One region of the Halomonas sp. M1 genome, then DNA from elsewhere that is predicted to be linked to it. Evidence: predicted binding sites of a transcription regulator. Region 1 holds the regulator's gene; each other region holds the start of a gene.
The links. Region 1 encodes sigma-54, which starts transcription at its own class of promoters, with help from an activator protein. Its sites were predicted from a motif close to TGGCACNNNNNTTGCTNT; they were not measured.
Positions count from the first base shown of each region.

Region 2: speB (agmatinase) is a predicted target of sigma-54. The motif match lies at 2,280-2,297, and genes of this name have one in related genera.
Region 3: P8S54_RS16660 (HAD-IIB family hydrolase) is a predicted target of sigma-54. The motif match lies at 1,947-1,964, and genes of this name have one in related genera.
Region 4: P8S54_RS10195 (urease accessory protein UreD) is a predicted target of sigma-54. The motif match lies at 2,003-2,020, and genes of this name have one in related genera.

Region 1 is NZ_CP121119.1:910,659-914,859, forward strand. It holds gene lptC (LPS export ABC transporter periplasmic protein LptC) at 1-414, shown strand, start outside; gene lptA (lipopolysaccharide transport periplasmic protein LptA) at 423-914, shown strand; gene lptB (LPS export ABC transporter ATP-binding protein) at 926-1,693, shown strand; gene P8S54_RS04160 (RNA polymerase factor sigma-54) at 1,799-3,214, shown strand; gene raiA (ribosome-associated translation inhibitor RaiA) at 3,302-3,610, shown strand; gene ptsN (PTS IIA-like nitrogen regulatory protein PtsN) at 3,615-4,085, shown strand; gene rapZ (RNase adapter RapZ) at 4,163-4,201, shown strand, end outside.
Region 2 is NZ_CP121119.1:1,921,070-1,925,270, reverse strand. It holds gene P8S54_RS08775 (ABC transporter ATP-binding protein) at 1-565, opposite strand, end outside; gene P8S54_RS08770 (sigma 54-interacting transcriptional regulator) at 679-2,094, opposite strand; gene speB (agmatinase) at 2,382-3,332, shown strand; gene P8S54_RS08760 (YjiH family protein) at 3,438-4,201, shown strand, end outside.
Region 3 is NZ_CP121119.1:3,634,655-3,638,855, reverse strand. It holds gene P8S54_RS16665 (glycosyl transferase) at 1-862, opposite strand, end outside; gene P8S54_RS16660 (HAD-IIB family hydrolase) at 912-1,856, opposite strand; gene P8S54_RS16655 (OmpA family protein) at 2,371-3,384, opposite strand; gene P8S54_RS16650 (hypothetical protein) at 3,488-4,201, shown strand, end outside.
Region 4 is NZ_CP121119.1:2,226,930-2,231,130, forward strand. It holds gene ureC (urease subunit alpha) at 1-349, opposite strand, end outside; gene P8S54_RS10185 (urease subunit beta) at 346-666, opposite strand; gene P8S54_RS10190 (urease subunit gamma) at 747-1,049, opposite strand; gene P8S54_RS10195 (urease accessory protein UreD) at 1,077-1,961, opposite strand; gene P8S54_RS10200 (copper chaperone PCu(A)C) at 2,149-2,700, opposite strand; gene P8S54_RS10205 (diguanylate cyclase) at 2,725-4,086, opposite strand.

The DNA of each region.
Region 1 (4,201 bases):
ACTCTGTTTGGCGAAACGGGTGCTATTCAACAGTCGCTGGTCACGCCCTATTTAGTTCATACCCCCCAGCGGGCCATGACGCAAGCCACCTCGCCCCGAGTAACACTATTTGATGGTGAACAGCGAGAGTGGCTAGCTACCGCCAACGCAGGCACGCTCAATACGGACACACACGCGCTGACATTAACCGGCGCAGCCAGACTATTGGCACCGGATGAAGGCTGGCAGTTGGATACAGAGTTATTACACTATAACGGCATGACACGCCATGCATGGAGCGACGTGCCGGTACTTCTGCAGCAACCGCCACAGCGGATCAGCGCTTCACGCATGGATGTGTGGCTTGACACTAGCCAGGTTCGCTTAACCGATAATGTGCGCGGCATCCACCCGCCCGCCCCCCAGACGCCTTAGGAGTCGCTATGAAAGTTTTAATCTGCACCGCGCTTTTAGCCCTAGCGGTGCCGCTCTCAGCGGCTGCCCAAACAACGCAAGCGCCGGTTGAAGTTGAAGCAGACCGCTTAGATCTTGATCAGCTCGCTGGCACGGCAGTCTATAGCGGCAATGTTAATATTCGCCAGGGTGAGATGCAGCTTCGCGGGGAGCGTGTCGAAATTCAGCGCAATGATGCTGGCGAACTTGCCCGCGCAATCGCCACGGGTGAGCGCGCTTACCTACGGAACCAGCTAGACGGTGAAACAACACCCATGGAAGGCTGGGCACGTCGCATTATCTATCATGTCGCCGAACGCCGGGTTGAGCTCATCGATCAGGCAGAGCTTACCCAACGAGGTGATCGTTTCCAGGGGGGGCGCTTGGAATACTTCATTGACCGAGAGGTCGTGCAGGCCCGCTCAGAAGTCGACGGAAGCGAATCACAGCGTATTCGCATGACCCTACAGCCCGCGCAATAGGGAGTTCATTTGTGACAACCCCCAGCACCACAGCAACTAACGAAACTGCTCCGGTAAAAACGCTCTATGCTCATCACCTGGCTAAAAGCTATAAGCGTCGCCGGGTGGTGAAAGATATTAACCTAGAGATTACCCAAGGCAGCGTTGTGGGGCTACTCGGCCCGAACGGAGCGGGTAAAACCACCTCGTTTTATATGATCGTTGGGTTGGTTAAGTCTGACGCAGGCAGCGTCGGTATTGATGATCTAGACCTCACCCGCGCACCCATGCATGAACGGGCTATTGCAGGCATTGGCTACCTGCCCCAGGAAGCCTCTATTTTTCGTAAGCTTTCGGTCGCCGACAACATCATGGCAATACTTGAAACTCGAAAGGAGCTTGACCGTAGCGCCCGTGAACAGCGTCTAGAGTCGCTACTTGAAGACTTCCACATTACCCATATCCGCGACAACCTGGGCATGAGCCTATCCGGTGGCGAGCGTCGGCGCGTTGAAATTGCCCGCTCACTGGCAACCGAGCCTGTGTTTATTCTGCTAGATGAACCGTTCGCAGGCGTAGACCCTATTTCAGTGGGTGATATCAAAACGATTATACGCGCGCTCAAACAGCGACATATCGGTGTCCTCATCACCGACCATAACGTACGAGACACGCTCGATATCTGCGATATCGCCTATATCGTTGGCGATGGCCAAATCATTGCTAGCGGCGACCCACAGTCTATCCTCGATAACCAGAAGGTGCGCGACGTCTATCTCGGGGCTGATTTCCGCCTATAAACAGGCGCCTACCGACTAATTACTTTTAATGGCATGCTTATTGCACTTGCACCTGAGGATAACTCGCACTAGGGTGGAGCTTTCTGATTAACGAGTGGTTCTCAGATGGTCATGAAAGCTTCTCTTCAACTGCGTATCGGCACACAGCTGACCATGACACCTCAGCTGCAGCAGGCAATTGCGCTGCTCCAGCTCTCAACACTCGACCTGCGGCAAGAAATTCAGCAAGCGCTCGACGCTAACCCAATGCTGGAACAAGAGGATGAATTTGGCGAGCAGGCGGTCACCGAGACGCCGGAAGCAGAATGGGCTGAAAGTATCCCTAGTGAGCTTTCTGTGGATAGTGACTGGTCCGACACCTACCAAGATATGGGCAGCACGGGCGGTAGCAGCGAAGGGCCTGATTTTGAGCGCCAGGCAGCAGGACAAAGCCTGCACGGTCACCTGCTTTGGCAACTTGCCATGACCGACTTCACGCTACGTGAGCACACTATTGCCGAAAGCTTGATCGATGCCCTCGATGCCAATGGCTACATCACTCAGCCGCTTAACGACATCCGCGAAGGCTTAAAAGCTCAGGGCCTGGACGGCCTAAGCCAGCGTGAAGTAGAGAACACCCTGTTGCGCTTGCAGCAGTTTGAGCCCACCGGGGTCTTCGCGCGGGACTTACGCGAGTGCCTAATGCTTCAGCTAGCCACGCTCCCCGAGGAGACGCCGCTTTTAGTACCTGCCAAACGGCTGGTGCGTCAATTTCTTGAGGCACTCGGCAAAGACGATATACGGCTGCTTAAACGACGCTTGAGCCTGGATGATGAACAACTCGATGATGTTATTCGCCTCATTCGCAGCCTTGACCCGCGCCCCGGCAGTGCCTACGGCGACAGCGATGATAGCTATATAACCCCAGATTTGGTCGTGCGGCACGATAATGAAGGCTGGCACCTGGAACTTAATCCAGAAGCGTTGCCCCGGCTACGCATTCAGCCTGACTACGCAAGCTTGATAAAGCGTGCTGATAAAAGCCAAGATAACCAGTTCCTTAAAGAGCACCTTCAAGAAGCCCGCTGGCTAATTAAAAGCCTTTCGAGCCGAAATGATACGCTGCTGCGAGTGGGTCGAGAAATTATCGCGCGCCAGATTGGCTTTTTAGAGCATGGTGAAGAGTCGATGAAACCGTTAATTTTAGCGGACATAGCCGAAGCCGTGGAGATGCATGAGTCCACCATCTCCCGGGTGACCACTCAAAAGTATATTCATACGCCCCGAGGAGTATTTGAACTCAAGTATTTCTTTTCCAGCCAGGTCAGCGGCCAAGATGGTGGCGACAGCCACTCCAGCACCGCTATCCGCGCGCGGATTAAGAAGTTGGTGCAAGATGAGCCACCGGGCAAGCCGCTTTCCGACAGCCGTTTGGTGACGCTCTTGGAAGCAGGCGGAATTAGTGTTGCAAGGCGCACAGTCGCCAAATATCGAGAGTCAATGGGCATTCCCTCTTCAAGTGAACGGCGCCGTTTACGTTAGCGAACAAGGAAACACCGCTATAGGGCTTTGCAACAGCGTAAAAAGGGTTACAATCGAAGTACAGTCCCATGGATAAGGAGCACGTCAATGCAAGTAAATATCACTGGTCATCATGTAGATCTGACTGACGCCTTGCGTGACTACGTAAATGAAAAACTAGCGCGCGTTGAGCGCCACTACGACAACATTACGACAGTACAAGTGACCTTATCTGTTGAGAAAGAGCGACAGCAAGCTGCCTGCACTCTGCACGCAGCCGGGGCTGATCTTCACGCCGAAGCATTAGATAATGACATGTACGCCGCTATTGATGCTTTAGCGGATAAGATCGATCGTCAACTCGTTAAACACAAGGAAAAAGCACAAGCTCGCGCCCAAGGCGCTGGTGTGCGTTAATTCAATGACGTTGGAAACCATACTCCCCCCGGAGCGCGTGCTATACGACGTGCCCGGGGGCAGCAAAAAAAGGGTGCTGGAGTTTTTCAGCACCTTTATTGCCCAAAACACCCCTAGCCTGGATAGCCAGGAAGTCTTTAGCCGTTTAATTGGTCGCGAACGCCTGGGAAGTACTGGTATAGGTAATGGCGTTGCCATTCCCCATGCTCGAAGCCCCCACTGCATCGCCCCTATTGCCGGCTTTTTAAAGCTTGCCGAGCCAGTCGATTTCGATGCCATTGATGGCGACCCTGTCGATCTGGTGTTTGTCTTGTTGGTGCCGGAAGAAGCTGACGACACGCACTTAGCATTACTTGGGCAAGTTGCCACCATCATGAACGAGGCTGATACGCGACAACAGCTTCGGAAAAGTACTAGCCAGCGTGAACTTCTTGAGCTTATCACCTCAAAAATCCGTGAAAAATCGGCGCACTAAGCGTCTACCTCGACGCTAGCCGCTACCTTTCTTCATTTTAAGCCTCATTAATTTTTTGGCAGCCCAAGAGAAACTCTATGCAATTGGTGATCATTAGCGGCCGTTCTGGGTCCGGT
Region 2 (4,201 bases), 1.0 Mb from region 1:
TCATGTTCAGGCGGCTTTGCAGCGCTTTGATTTCCCGGCGCATATCGCTGCGCAGACGGGCGTCAAGGTTGGAGAGTGGCTCATCCATCAAGCAGATCGGGTGTTCAGAAATAACCGAGCGCGCTAACGCAACGCGCTGGCGCTGTCCGCCGGAAAGTTGGGCGGGTTTGCGGTTCAGGTAGTCGGTTAAATCGACCAGCTCGGCAACGTTCGCCAGTCGCTGGCGCTGTTCATCTTTGGGCACTTTGCGGCTACGCAAACCAAACACGATATTGTCGGCCACGCTTAAATGCGGAAACAGCGCGTAGGATTGAAACACCATGCTGAGCCCACGATCACCGGGCGGTAGGCGCGTAACGTCGCGTTCACCAATGTGAATGCGGCCGTCGCTGGCTTCTTCCAAGCCTGCGATCATGCGTAGCGTGGTGGATTTACCGCAGCCTGAAGGGCCCAGCAGAATCACAAATTGCCCGGGGGTGACGTCGAAGGAAATGTTATCGACAGCGGCGGTTGCGCCCCAGCGCTTGCTGACGCTTTCCAAGCGGATTCGCGATTGATTTGACATGGCACACCCATCACCGGCTGTTAGCTGTAATGGGTAAATCTTGTTATGAAGATGTTGCCGTTGTGTGACGCTTGTGTGGCAGGTGTATTACGTGAGCGGCATTAAGCAAAAACTCACTTGGTAATTTTGATGCCGTAGTGCTGCAGCCGCCGCACTACGCTGGATTGGCTAATGCCAAGCCGCTTCGCAATGGCGTAGGTGCTGGGGAGTGTGTTGCTGAGTTCTTCAAGGGTTTCCCGTTCCAGTCGAGCAAGATATTGCTTAAGCGTTTCGTGGGGTTCAAGTGTAACTGCCTGTGCGGGTGAGGCGTTCGGTAAATTGACGGGGAGCTGCTCGGCGTGAGGGAGCACGGCGGGCTCCTCGATCTGGTCGGTGGGGCTTGAGAGCCAGGCTCTTTCTAACCAGTTTTCCAGCTCGCGGACGTTACCCGGCCATTCGCTGCCCATCAGCGTCGACCAAACGCGGGTATCAAGAATTTTTCGTCGGCCATAGCGCTGGTTGAGCCGATTTAAAGACGCTTCAACTAGATCAGGGATATCCTCTCGGCGGTCACGTAGTGGTGGCAGGGTGACCGGGATGACATTAAGTCGGTAGTAAAGATCCAGACGAAACAGCCCGGCTTCTACCTGTTTTGCCAAGTCTTGGTTGGTGGCCACTACCAAACGAAAGTTGACCTTGCGAGCACGGGTATCACCCAATCGGGTTAAGCTGCCGTCTTGAATCACTTTAAGCAGCTTGGTTTGCATCAACAGCGGCAGTTCACCAATTTCATCCAGAAACAGCGTACCGCCTTCGGCCTGCTCTAAAAGGCCCGCTTTTCCCTGCCGCGCAGCCCCGCTGAAGGCGCCGGGTTGATAGCCAAACATCTCCGACTCAAACAAGTTTTCAGGTATCGCTGCACAATTAACGTCAATAAAGGGGCCATCACAGCGCTGGCTCCAGCGGTGTAGCTGCTTGGCGAACGCCGTTTTACCTACGCCGGATTCACCCAGCATCAGCACATTAGCATCTGATGGGGCGACCCGCTTAAGCAGTAGCGCTATTTCGCGCATTACGCTGCTGCGCACCTGCAAATTGTCTAAGGCGTCATCCAACGCCTGCTCCTCGGCATCTGGGGCTGCCTGGCTGCGTTTTAAGTGTTCACTAAAGCGTTTTTGCAGCAGCGCGTATTCGTCCTGCAATAACTGCAGGTCGGTTAAATCCCGCGAGCGGCTAATAATGCGTTCCAGCTTGCCATCGACGAACACAGGGTAGGCTTCGGCAATGACTCGGCGACCTGTACCGGTTATCTGCATAAGCTGTGCAGGCTTGCGGGTGCGCATCACTTCCAGGGTAATAGACGGTTTAAGCACGCCGGCAGCTTGTAGCTGATGAACACTGCTGGAGAGAAGCTCTTCCCGAGAAACGCCGTAAACCGCTTCAGCGCCTGGACTAATATCGACTATTTGCCCATCGCCACTGACGATAAAGAAGTGGTCGTTGGCGGTTTCCACGATGGTTTGCAGTACGCGCTTGTCTATTTCACTCATGTTGTTGCTCAACTCTCTCGTTCTATCTCACTCATTTAGTGCCACTCACGTGAATCCAATGATGTCGGCTCTTTCTTTGAGTCATTTTTGAATCATCGATGCATGAGTGAATTAAATGAGCGCTCATTCGATTCATTTTTGCATCAATTGGCTGGTAATCCTACCTGTTTAGGGCATCTACGACTTGGCATGGTCTGTGCAATGTTTAAAAGAGATAGCTAAGGCAGCGTCTTAGTAAAGATGCGTCAACCACGCTAAAGCGTTACAACAAATCCAAGGAGATGTTTATGTCGGAGTTTAATCAGCCCCTAGGTGGCAACACCATGCCACGCTTTGCAGGCCCCGCCACTATGATGCGCCTGCCTACCCAAGCCACTGCCGAGGGCTTAGACGCTGCGTTTATTGGCATCCCCATGGATATCGGCACTTCCAACCGCCCGGGTACACGCCTTGGCCCGCGTCAGATTCGCGATGAGTCGCGTATGCTGCGCCCCTACAATATGGCAACCCGCGCCGCGCCATTTGAAAGCCTACAAGTGGCGGATATCGGTGACGTGCCTATCAATACCTTCCACCTGCCGAAAAGCGTCGACATCATCACCGCCTTCTACGATGACGTGCTTAAGCACAACTGCATTCCGCTAACGCTGGGCGGTGAACATACGCTGACGCTGCCGATTCTGCGAGCCATAGCCAAAAAGCACGGCCCGGTGGGACTGATTCATATTGATGCCCACGCCGATGTTAACGAGCACATGTTCGGCGAGCCGATTGCCCACGGCACGCCATTTCGTCGCGCTCAAGAAGAGGGCTTGTTAGCCCACGGTAAGGTGGTGCAAATCGGTCTGCGCGGCACTGGCTATGCCGCTGAAGATTTTGACTGGTGCCGCGATCAAGGCTTTCGCGTCGTGCCCGCCGAGGAGTGCTGGTACCGCTCGCTAGCGCCATTGATGCAGGAAGTGCGTGAGCAGATGGGCGATATTCCGGTGTATATCAGTTTCGACATTGATGGTTTGGATCCTTCCGTTGCACCAGGCACCGGCACCGTTGAAATGGGTGGCCTGACGTCTGCTCAAGGATTGGAGATTGTGCGTGGTGCCGCTGGCCTCAATATCGTCGGCTGTGATCTGGTAGAAGTGTCACCTCCCTATGACCCCAGCGGTAACACCGCCCTAATGGGCGCCACGCTGCTGTATGAAATGCTTTGCGTACTGCCGGGCGTTAAGCGTAGCGATTAATGCTAACCGAATAGCTAACTCATCAATAGCTAACAAATAAAAAAAGCGCCGACCTAACAACGCCGCCAGCCCACCTCCAATAATCACTTCCAATGGGTGACCCCTATGTCGTATAGCAATGATAAAGCGGAGCAGCCGTCCCCCTCGGCACCGATACCCCGCGCGCATTTACTGAAGTTTCTGATTCCTTCATTGATTGGGGTGCTGCTGTTTCTAATCCCCTTTCAAGTGGGTGACTCCATTAATATTGGCATGGGCCTGATGGCCGATGGCCTGCAAACCCTGCTGGGCTCGGCGCTGCCTGCCATTGCCGTGGTGATACTCTGCTTGTCCGTCGTGGTAACGCTGTACGCCAAAATCGCCCAGCCTGCCTGGATAAAAAGTGGCCCCTTTCACGATATGTTTGATGTAGGGGCTATTTGGGTGGTGATGCGCGTACTAGGCGCCATTTTTGTCCTGATGACCTATTTCCAGTTTGGGCCAGAGTTCGTCACTGCTTCCTTTACCGGTGGCGTGATGCTCAACGATTTGGCGCCGGTGCTGCTGACGTTCTTCTTTTTTGCGGCGGTGCTGCTGCCGTTTTTGGTCGAGTTCGGCTTTATGGAGTTTATCGGCACCATGGTGCGTAAACCGTTTCGGGTGATTTTTAATCTACCTGGGCGTAGTGCTATCGATGCCACGGCTTCGTGGATGGGCTCGGGTACCGTAGGTGTTTTGATTACGGCACAGCAGTACGAGCAAGGCTATTACAATGGCCGCGAAGCGTCGGTGATTGCCACGAACTTTTCGGTTGCCTCCATCGCTTTCAGCCTGTTGGTGATCAACTTTGTGGGTATTAACCACCTTTTTGTGCAGTTCTACTTTACGGT
Region 3 (4,201 bases), 1.0 Mb from region 1:
GGCCGCCATTAGGGTCATCTTCACTCACCGGCTGGTGCTTGTGATCATAGGCATCGGCAATATCGACCTGGCACAGCTGCCTTGGCGCGTAGTTGCGCTGTAACTCGGAAAGCACACCAATTTCCAGCCCCCAATCTGCCGGTATACGTATGCCTTCCAGTACCTCACTGCGCATCGCAAACTCACCGGAAAGCGGATAACGAAAGCTATCCAAATAATCTAAGTAGGGAAGTGGCCCACACACCGTTTTAAGGGCGCGTATGAGCGGCGTTACCATCAGCCGTGACACACGTCCGTTCAACTTCCCCTCCGCAATGCGGGGGTAATAGCCTTTACAAAAACTATAGTTGAACCGGGGATGAGCCACGGGGTACATAAGGCGGGCCAATAACCCACGCTCGTAGGTGAGAATATCGCAGTCATGTAAACCGACCACCGATGAACGCCCAGACGAGAGAATATAGCCTGCGCAGTACCATACATTGCGCCCTTTACCCGGCTCCAGCGCACCTAGCCCATGGCTTTCCAACTCGGCATCCAGCGCCTTTAATCGAGGGCCGTCGTTCCATAAAATACGAGTATGTTGTGGTAAGCGTGAAAAAAACTCTCGGGCATATAAAAATTGGTCGCGATCAGCGCGATCCAGCCCAATCACCACTTCATTGAGATAGGGCACTTTAACTAATTCATCGACAATGGCAGAAAGCGCTGGCCCCTCCAGCTCTGAAAACAGCGAGGGTAAGATCAACCCCATGGGGCGCCGCTTGGCGAATTGGCAAAGCTCTTGCTCAAGTGCGTCAACTGAACGGCGCGTTAAGTTGTGAAAATCGGTAATCACGCCATTTTGATGGAAATCACTCATGCAGTATGTCTCCTTGGCTCACTAGCCATACGCGTTGACATAGATATGCTCACATAACGGCAGCATGACAAGTTGGCGCCGCCGCTAAACGGCGGTCGTCTCGCCCCCACCAATGGGCCATCCCCTCAGCCCAACCTAATGGCCCGGTTGCCTCGGTACGGTATAAAGCAGCACTACGTGGCGCTATTTCCAGCCCATGACACCCCTTGATGACCACGGCTTGGTCCACTGCTTCCAGCATGGTGATATCGTTAGGGCCATCGCCTAACCCCAATGAAATAGGCGGGCTTCCCCTAAGGGCGCTAAAGCGCTTAATTAGCCACTCTACGGCACTGCCTTTATCCGAGGCGCGCCCCATAACGTGCCAAAAACGCCCTCCTTGGGTCAGCTCAAGGCCATCCCCTGCTAACGCAAGGCGAAACGCCTCAAGCGCTTTTTCATCATCGTGCCAAATGAGCGGCTCGCTCCCCTCTCGCTGCCGAGCAGCCCTTGCACGTGCCTCGTCTAATCCGGTGAGCTCCATAATTTGCGGGGTGTTCAGCTCTCCCATGCGGGTAAACCGAAGTCCAAGTCGTTCTCGCCATATTTTTAGCCGAGCACGAATAAACCCCACATCAACCCCTGTGTGTTTAACAACAACCCCATCCCGGGCACTGCCTGGACGGTCTAAACGGGCGTGGCACCAACCGGGCGGCAAACCAATCACGGCGCCGTTTTCGGCAACAAAAGGCGTCGCGGTGAGGCCAAGTGATTCGCGAAGCGGGATCAGCTCAGCACGGGTTTTACTGGTCACAGGAATAACCGGCACGCCAAGTTTTTTTAAGCGCGCGAGCCAGGGGGCTGCGGGGGCAAAATCGTAGGTATGGTGATCAAGCAACGAACCATCAAGATCCGTCACCACCAAGCGCGGCTGCAAAGCAGGATCAATCGCGCTTGCTGCCACTTGTTGGGGCAATGCCTTCGATATTGGAAGAGCGTTGGCATGTTCAGACATAGCATCACCTATTTACCATCTTAAAAGCGTTTGTACACTTTTGTATTAAGACCTTACTCAACACGTCGTCTTCATACACAGATAAGCAAACAAGCAGGTTATATGCCAATGAAAAATAGACTAACGATAACAAAGAGATATGAACATAAATGACGCGTGATTATTTTTAGCACCAAAAAAGAGCAAAGGATACGCACCCAAAAAGTGCAAAAAAATCAGTGAAGCAGAGCGCTGACCAGGGGCGCCCCGGACTGAATGAGTCATCGATTACGGGCACAGGGCTAAAATATTTGCACAAACCCTTGGAAAATCCTCTCAAATAGCTATACTGACATTGTACTCACTGGCAGCCTTGTACACCCCCTCACCTGATGCCAGTGAGCTGCAGTGAGCCAAGCCCTTTAATGCCCGCCTCCCCCGGCGGGCTTTTTTTTTGCGATGTCGGTTTTCTCAATCGCGACTTCTGCAAACGTCACTGTTGTACACGGCTTGCAACGGCTCGGCTCAATCTCAGTTACTCAACGTGAATAACCACCTCAACGCGCCGATTGCGCGCTCGCCCCTCCTCAGTGCTGTTATCTTCTAATGGTCGAGTAGCCGCCAGCCCTACGGCGCGCAAACGCTGCGGTTCTACGCCTGCCGCTTCAAGTGCTTCAACAATGGCAATAGCGCGTGCGCTGGAGAGTGCCCAGTTGGATGAAAACTCGGGGGTGTTAATCGACTGACTGTCTGAGTGCCCTTCTACCCACACCTCGCCCTCGTAGCGCTGAATTGTTTCCATCAAACTACTGACAAGCGAAGAGCCACCCTCTGAAAGGTCAGCCGCCGCTGATGGGAACAGCAACTGATCCTGCACACGCAGGCTAATGCCTTCGGCAACCCGCGACACCTCAACCCCCTCAAGATTGGGTAGGTAAGGTGATGCTTCAACACGCTCTAGCAGCGTTTCATCAAGCGCCAAAGTGCTATCGACAGCTTCATCCTCCACCTCTTGCACATTAACGGGTGGACGGTCAGTCAGCAGCACCATGTAGTCAGCCAGCGGCGACACCAACTGACGTTCACTGGTCGGCAGCAGCGGCCGTGGCAGCACCACATCGAAAGTGAGCGCTTCAGGGGTAGATGGTTCCTCCTCCACCCGTGCCAATAACGGCGGGACGCTTACGATTGGACGGCGCTGGGGTAACCCAGCCACACCTAACGCGGCACTTATAGCCATCTGGCTTAGCTCACCGGGGATAGTGGGAGGCAAAAAATACCCCTCACGCTGCTTACGCACGCTGGCAAGCTCTATAGGCAAAGGGATGTCGAGCGTGGACAAGACATCATAACGGGTCTCTGGCTCTGCTTCTTGGGGCTTCCACGTTGGGCTTGTGACCCCAGCGGCGGCAATAATAATCACAAAAAGCGCCACTAAGAGCGTCATAATATCGATATAGCTAATCATCCAACCGCTATTGCTATCATCATCTGAATAGGCAGTCAGCAGCGAATCATGACGCGGCCCAGCGCGGTGATCTTCAAGCATGGGAGCAATTACTCATTCAAGTTTTTAACCTCATGGCCGATATAAGCTAAGCGTGGCAAACTAGTCTATCAAAAGCCGTTTTGTAGCGAGAAGGAACTATCAGGTGCGTATTCGTTTTATTTCATCCTCTAAAGTTCGTTTTTTACGCCCTGTTAGCTTAGGGCTCGCAAGCCTAATGCTAAGTGGTTGCTTTTATGCCAATACCTCACAGGCACCGGTTGCAACGACCTACCCTTACACAGAACAGCAGCGGATGCAGGCTGCCCAGCACTGGGAAGTACTGGCCAAGCATGAGGCTGCCGGTATCTTACGCAGTGAACGCGTACGCTTTAGGGATTTGCATATTCCGGCAGAAGAGCATGCCTACCTCAGCGCCTACAGCGGTGGCGAATTTGAACGCGGCTTCCGCACCCTGCTAACCAGTGAACTGGTTTCTAGGGGAGGCAGCGTCACTACCCAGCCTCGCTCAGGCGGCGCAACGGTTCAGATCGATGTAGAAGTCGTTGAACACCGGGATCGCGGTTACATACGTCCGCCCTTTGGCACTTACACAGCCCTTGCCAGCGGCATTGCGGTCGCCACTATTCCACTCCGCAACTGGAGTGAACCTGCTCTGGCATTAATTCCTGCCGCCATGCTGGCCGACACAACAACCGGTAGCTGGACGCATACGGGTAATGAGGAAATCATCGTCACCACGCAAATAATTGAAGACGATCGAATTCTTTACTCATCTTCCAACATTTATTACATAAATGGGGGAGATCGTCGCCACTATGCCCCGCATCGCGTTCCCCAAGCACCTACTACGCCCACT
Region 4 (4,201 bases), 1.3 Mb from region 1:
GGCCAATCACAATGTCCACATCAGGCTGTACGTCGGGGTTGCCCGCCTTGCCAATCGCGGCAATGCGCCCGTTTTGCAGGCCAACATCGGCTTTAACAATGCCCCACCAGTCTAAAATCAGCGCATTAGTAATCACCGTATCCATAACCGTAGCGTCGTTACGCTGGCTTTGCCCCATGCCGTCACGGATAACCTTACCGCCGCCGAACTTCACTTCGTCGCCGTAGTGGGTGGCATCTTTTTCAACTTCAATCCACAGCTCGGTATCGCCCAGGCGCACGCGGTCGCCCACCGTGGGGCCGTACATGTCGGCATAGGCTTGCCGGCTGATTTTGTTAACCGATGTCATTGGTTACCTCCATCCAGTGCACCCATCACATCGCCGCGGAAACCATAAATTTCGCGCTTACCGACGAAGGGAATCAGCGTGACTTCGCGGGTCTGGCCAGGCTCAAAGCGGATCGCGGTGCCTGCCGCCACGTCTAGGCGAAAGCCGCGGGCTTTGCTGCGATCAAACACCAGCGCGGGATTGGCTTCAGCAAAGTGGTAGTGAGAACCGATCTGTATGGGGCGGTCGCCGGTATTGGCCACTTCTACCGTGATTCGCTCGCGTCCCACGCATAGCTCAATATCACCGTCTTTTAACTGATACTCACCAGGAATCATCTGCTTGCTCCTTCGTCGCGTTGCTGTGAGGGGTAAGGCGTTAGGTGTGTGTCATAACTTCATCATTCACCCTTCACTACTTACACAATGGGCGTGTGCACGGTGACCAGCTTTGTCCCATCAGGGAACGTGGCCTCTACTTGCACTTCATCGACCATTTCCGCCACGCCTTCCATCACGTCGTCACGGCTAAGAATTTCACGGCCGTAGCTCATTAGATCGGCGACACTTCTGCCGTCACGGGCACCTTCGATGATTTCAAAGCTAATCAGCGCGACGGCTTCGGGGTAGTTAAGCTTTAGGCCGCGTGCTTTGCGGCGTTCGGCAAGCTGGGCAGCTGAAAACAGCAGCAGCTTGTCTTTGTCTCGTGGGGTCAGTTCCATGGGGCATGTCTCCAGCGGTGCATCACATTAGGTTAGCCAAATGCGTGGGGTGTGGGCTGTACGCTCAATCCAGCGCGGGCGTAATAGGTGCCAGGCCTGTTCACACAGCGCCCACGCTTCATTACGGGAGTTGCCAAGGTAGCGCAGCAGCAGCACGCCGCGGCGAACGGTAACCGCCCAGCGCGGGTTATCCGGCAGTAACTCGCGTAGCTCATCAATCGCCGCCCCGGCTTCTTCCAGGCCTACCGCCCATAGCGTGGCTTGTACCGTGGCGCCGCCCTGGCCCCAGCGCCCTGCAAAGCGCGGGTGAGATGGGTCTAACGGCTGGCGCTCTAGCCACAGCGGCTTGCCGTCCAGGGTTAGCCGAAAGTGCTGCTCAATGCAGCCAGAAAGGTAGGGGAGTTCGCTTGCGGGACGGCCAAGGGCCATGATTTCCCAGCCTAGGCAGCGCGCACTGCCGTGAAGCGCGATATGGGTGCGCTGGTTGCCCTTGGAACCATCAAACGCGATGGTTTCCTGGGGCAGCCACTCAAGTATGCCGCCATCGTCCACGTACAGTGCGGTGTGCTGAGCCCAGGCAACGCCCTGGCTGTCGGCTTTATAGAGTTTATTTGCGGCGGGGGTGGTTAGCAGCGCATGGGCCCCTCGCTCTACGTGGGCATTAATCGTCAGCGCATCGCCACTGACTAAGCCACCCGGCGGGTGCAGCACATATACATGGCAGGCCTGCGCGCTGCCTTCGGGGTAAAACGGGCGCTGTACCCGAAGCGGCCCCTGATGGCGGGCCTGGGTGAGCCGGGTAATGCCGTCGCGGTTAGCAAAACGCAGCGCCAACGATGCCGCCCAGTGGCGGTCTTGGTCAAACCGGTGGCCGGAGCCAGCACGCGGTGTTGCGGGTTCGCACAGCAGCATGGGGAGCGGTCGCATCCTTTTTGATAAGCCTTTCCCCGTTTAATGCAAAGAGTGCGCCAAAATGGTGAAAGGCCCCTATATGCGACCGTAAAAGCAGTTAATGAGCGAATGAAAATTATTACAACGACTTTTTTGCACCAAAAAAATGCAGAAAAAGCGCCGCTTGCACCACGATATTACGTGGCGGTTAGTGGTGCATATGCCCAGGCTCTTCATCATGCGAGTGAGAATGATGCTGGGAGTGATGAGACTGCGCTTCGCCCTCTGGCGATGCGCCAGGCGCCAGTACTTCAAGTTCTACGTCGATGCTCTCAGCATGCTGGAACTCAAGGGTGACGGGTAGTGGCTGGCCTTCAGCGATGGGTGACGTTAGCTCCATAAACATTAGGTGCAGGCCGCCCGGCGCCAGCGTTACTGTATCACCTGCAGGAAGCTCAATTCCGTCTGGCAGGTGCAACATGCGCATCACGTCACCATCCATTTCCATCGTATGAATTTCAACGCGTTCGGTAAGCGTTGTCGTGGCACCTACCAAACGGTCATCGGTCGCGCCGTGATTGGTCAACGTAATAAAACCACCCCCGGCACCGGCCCCTGGCGGCGTTGCCCTTGCCCAGGGCGTGGCCACCTCAATGGGCGCCGCTTGGTGTGAAGACACATCACCATGGGAGCCGTTTTGGTCGGCAAACAGTGCGCTACTGGTCAATAGAAGCGTCGTTAACAGTGCAGTACGAAACATAGTGATTCTCCTTAAAAGTGCTGATTATCCTGTCACTACCCGGTTACGCCCACTGCGCTTGGCTTGGTAGAGCGCTTGGTCGGCGCGCTGCATGGAGCGCTGGTAGTCCGGGTGGCCATCGTGGAGTGTTAATCCAATGCTTACCGTCACATTGAGCAGTGTATCGGCCGTTGCGAGCATAGGCTCTTTGGCCACGGCTTGCCGCAAGCGCTCGGCAAACAGCCGGCTGCCATCCTGGTCAGTGTCGACCAATACAATTAAAAACTCTTCGCCGCCCATGCGAAATACGTAGTCGCCACCGCGAGTGGAGCGGTCAAGAATACTCGCTACCTGCTGCAGTACGCTGTCGCCAGCATCGTGCCCATGGGTATCATTGATCGATTTGAAGTGGTCAATATCCACCATTAATAGCGCAAAGCGCTTGTCTGAATGGCGGGCAATCTCAACTTCACGGTTAAGTACTACGGAAAGAAACTTACGATTAAGCAGCCGGGTTAAACTATCGCGCCCTGCTTCTAAACCTGAAGCGCGCTCTAGCACATCATCTAACAGCATGATGATTGTGCGCGCAGCGGTGCGAATATCGCTCAACGCCCGCAGCCGTGCAGTGGTATCTTCGCTGGCCAAGGCCTTTAACCATTCGCCATCCACCTGCTGAATGTGGCGCGATATCGTCGTAATTTCCGGCGCGCCTTCAAAGGCATGGCAGGCTTTATGAAAGTACCATAGACCAAATTCGGAGTTTGCTAGCCGGGGAAAGTTGGCTATCTCCTGCTGGGCGGCCACGGCAAACATCAGCGTATTTTCCCAGTCCAATAGCGCCGAACGCTGCCGCTCGCGCTCATCGCCGATACTCTGGGTCAGAGAAAAGAGCTTGTATGCCTCTTCAGTGCGCGCATTGCGGTCACTGGCGACGGAGTAGGCGTGACTCATAATCTCCATGGCCATATCAATATGGTTGGAGACATACACAGAGGCGTCTCCCGGCGACAGCGGGCTCTCAAAAGTGGCATTCATCTGCTGATAAATTGCCTGTTTAAGCTGTCGTGCACCGTTAAGCACCAGATTAACCGGGATATCGATACGGGCATGCACCTGGCCAATTTTTTCCTGATGCACGACCAGCGCATCGAAGTCAGCTAGTTCTACGGCAAACATGGCACTTAGCCAGCGCTGCATGGAAGGGTTTAAGCGCTGATGCACTTGGTCGTTAGAGAGAAACAGCGAGGCATGAGGATCTTCTAGCATGACGCTGTAGAAGTGATCAGCAAAGTGGGCGCAGTGTTGTTCGATCAGCGCTTCCACCGCTTGGCGTAACGCCATCGGCGTACTTTCCAGCAGCGTTCGCCACTCGGTAGCGAGCTGATTTTTATCTTTATAACGCATACTCCACCCGGCTCTGGTTGTTAAGGCGAGCTATGTTACCGTAAAGCAATGTGGCCAACACGCACCCAGGGCAGGGTTTTTCACTGCCTATACGTTCTCACCGTCTGTTTTTATA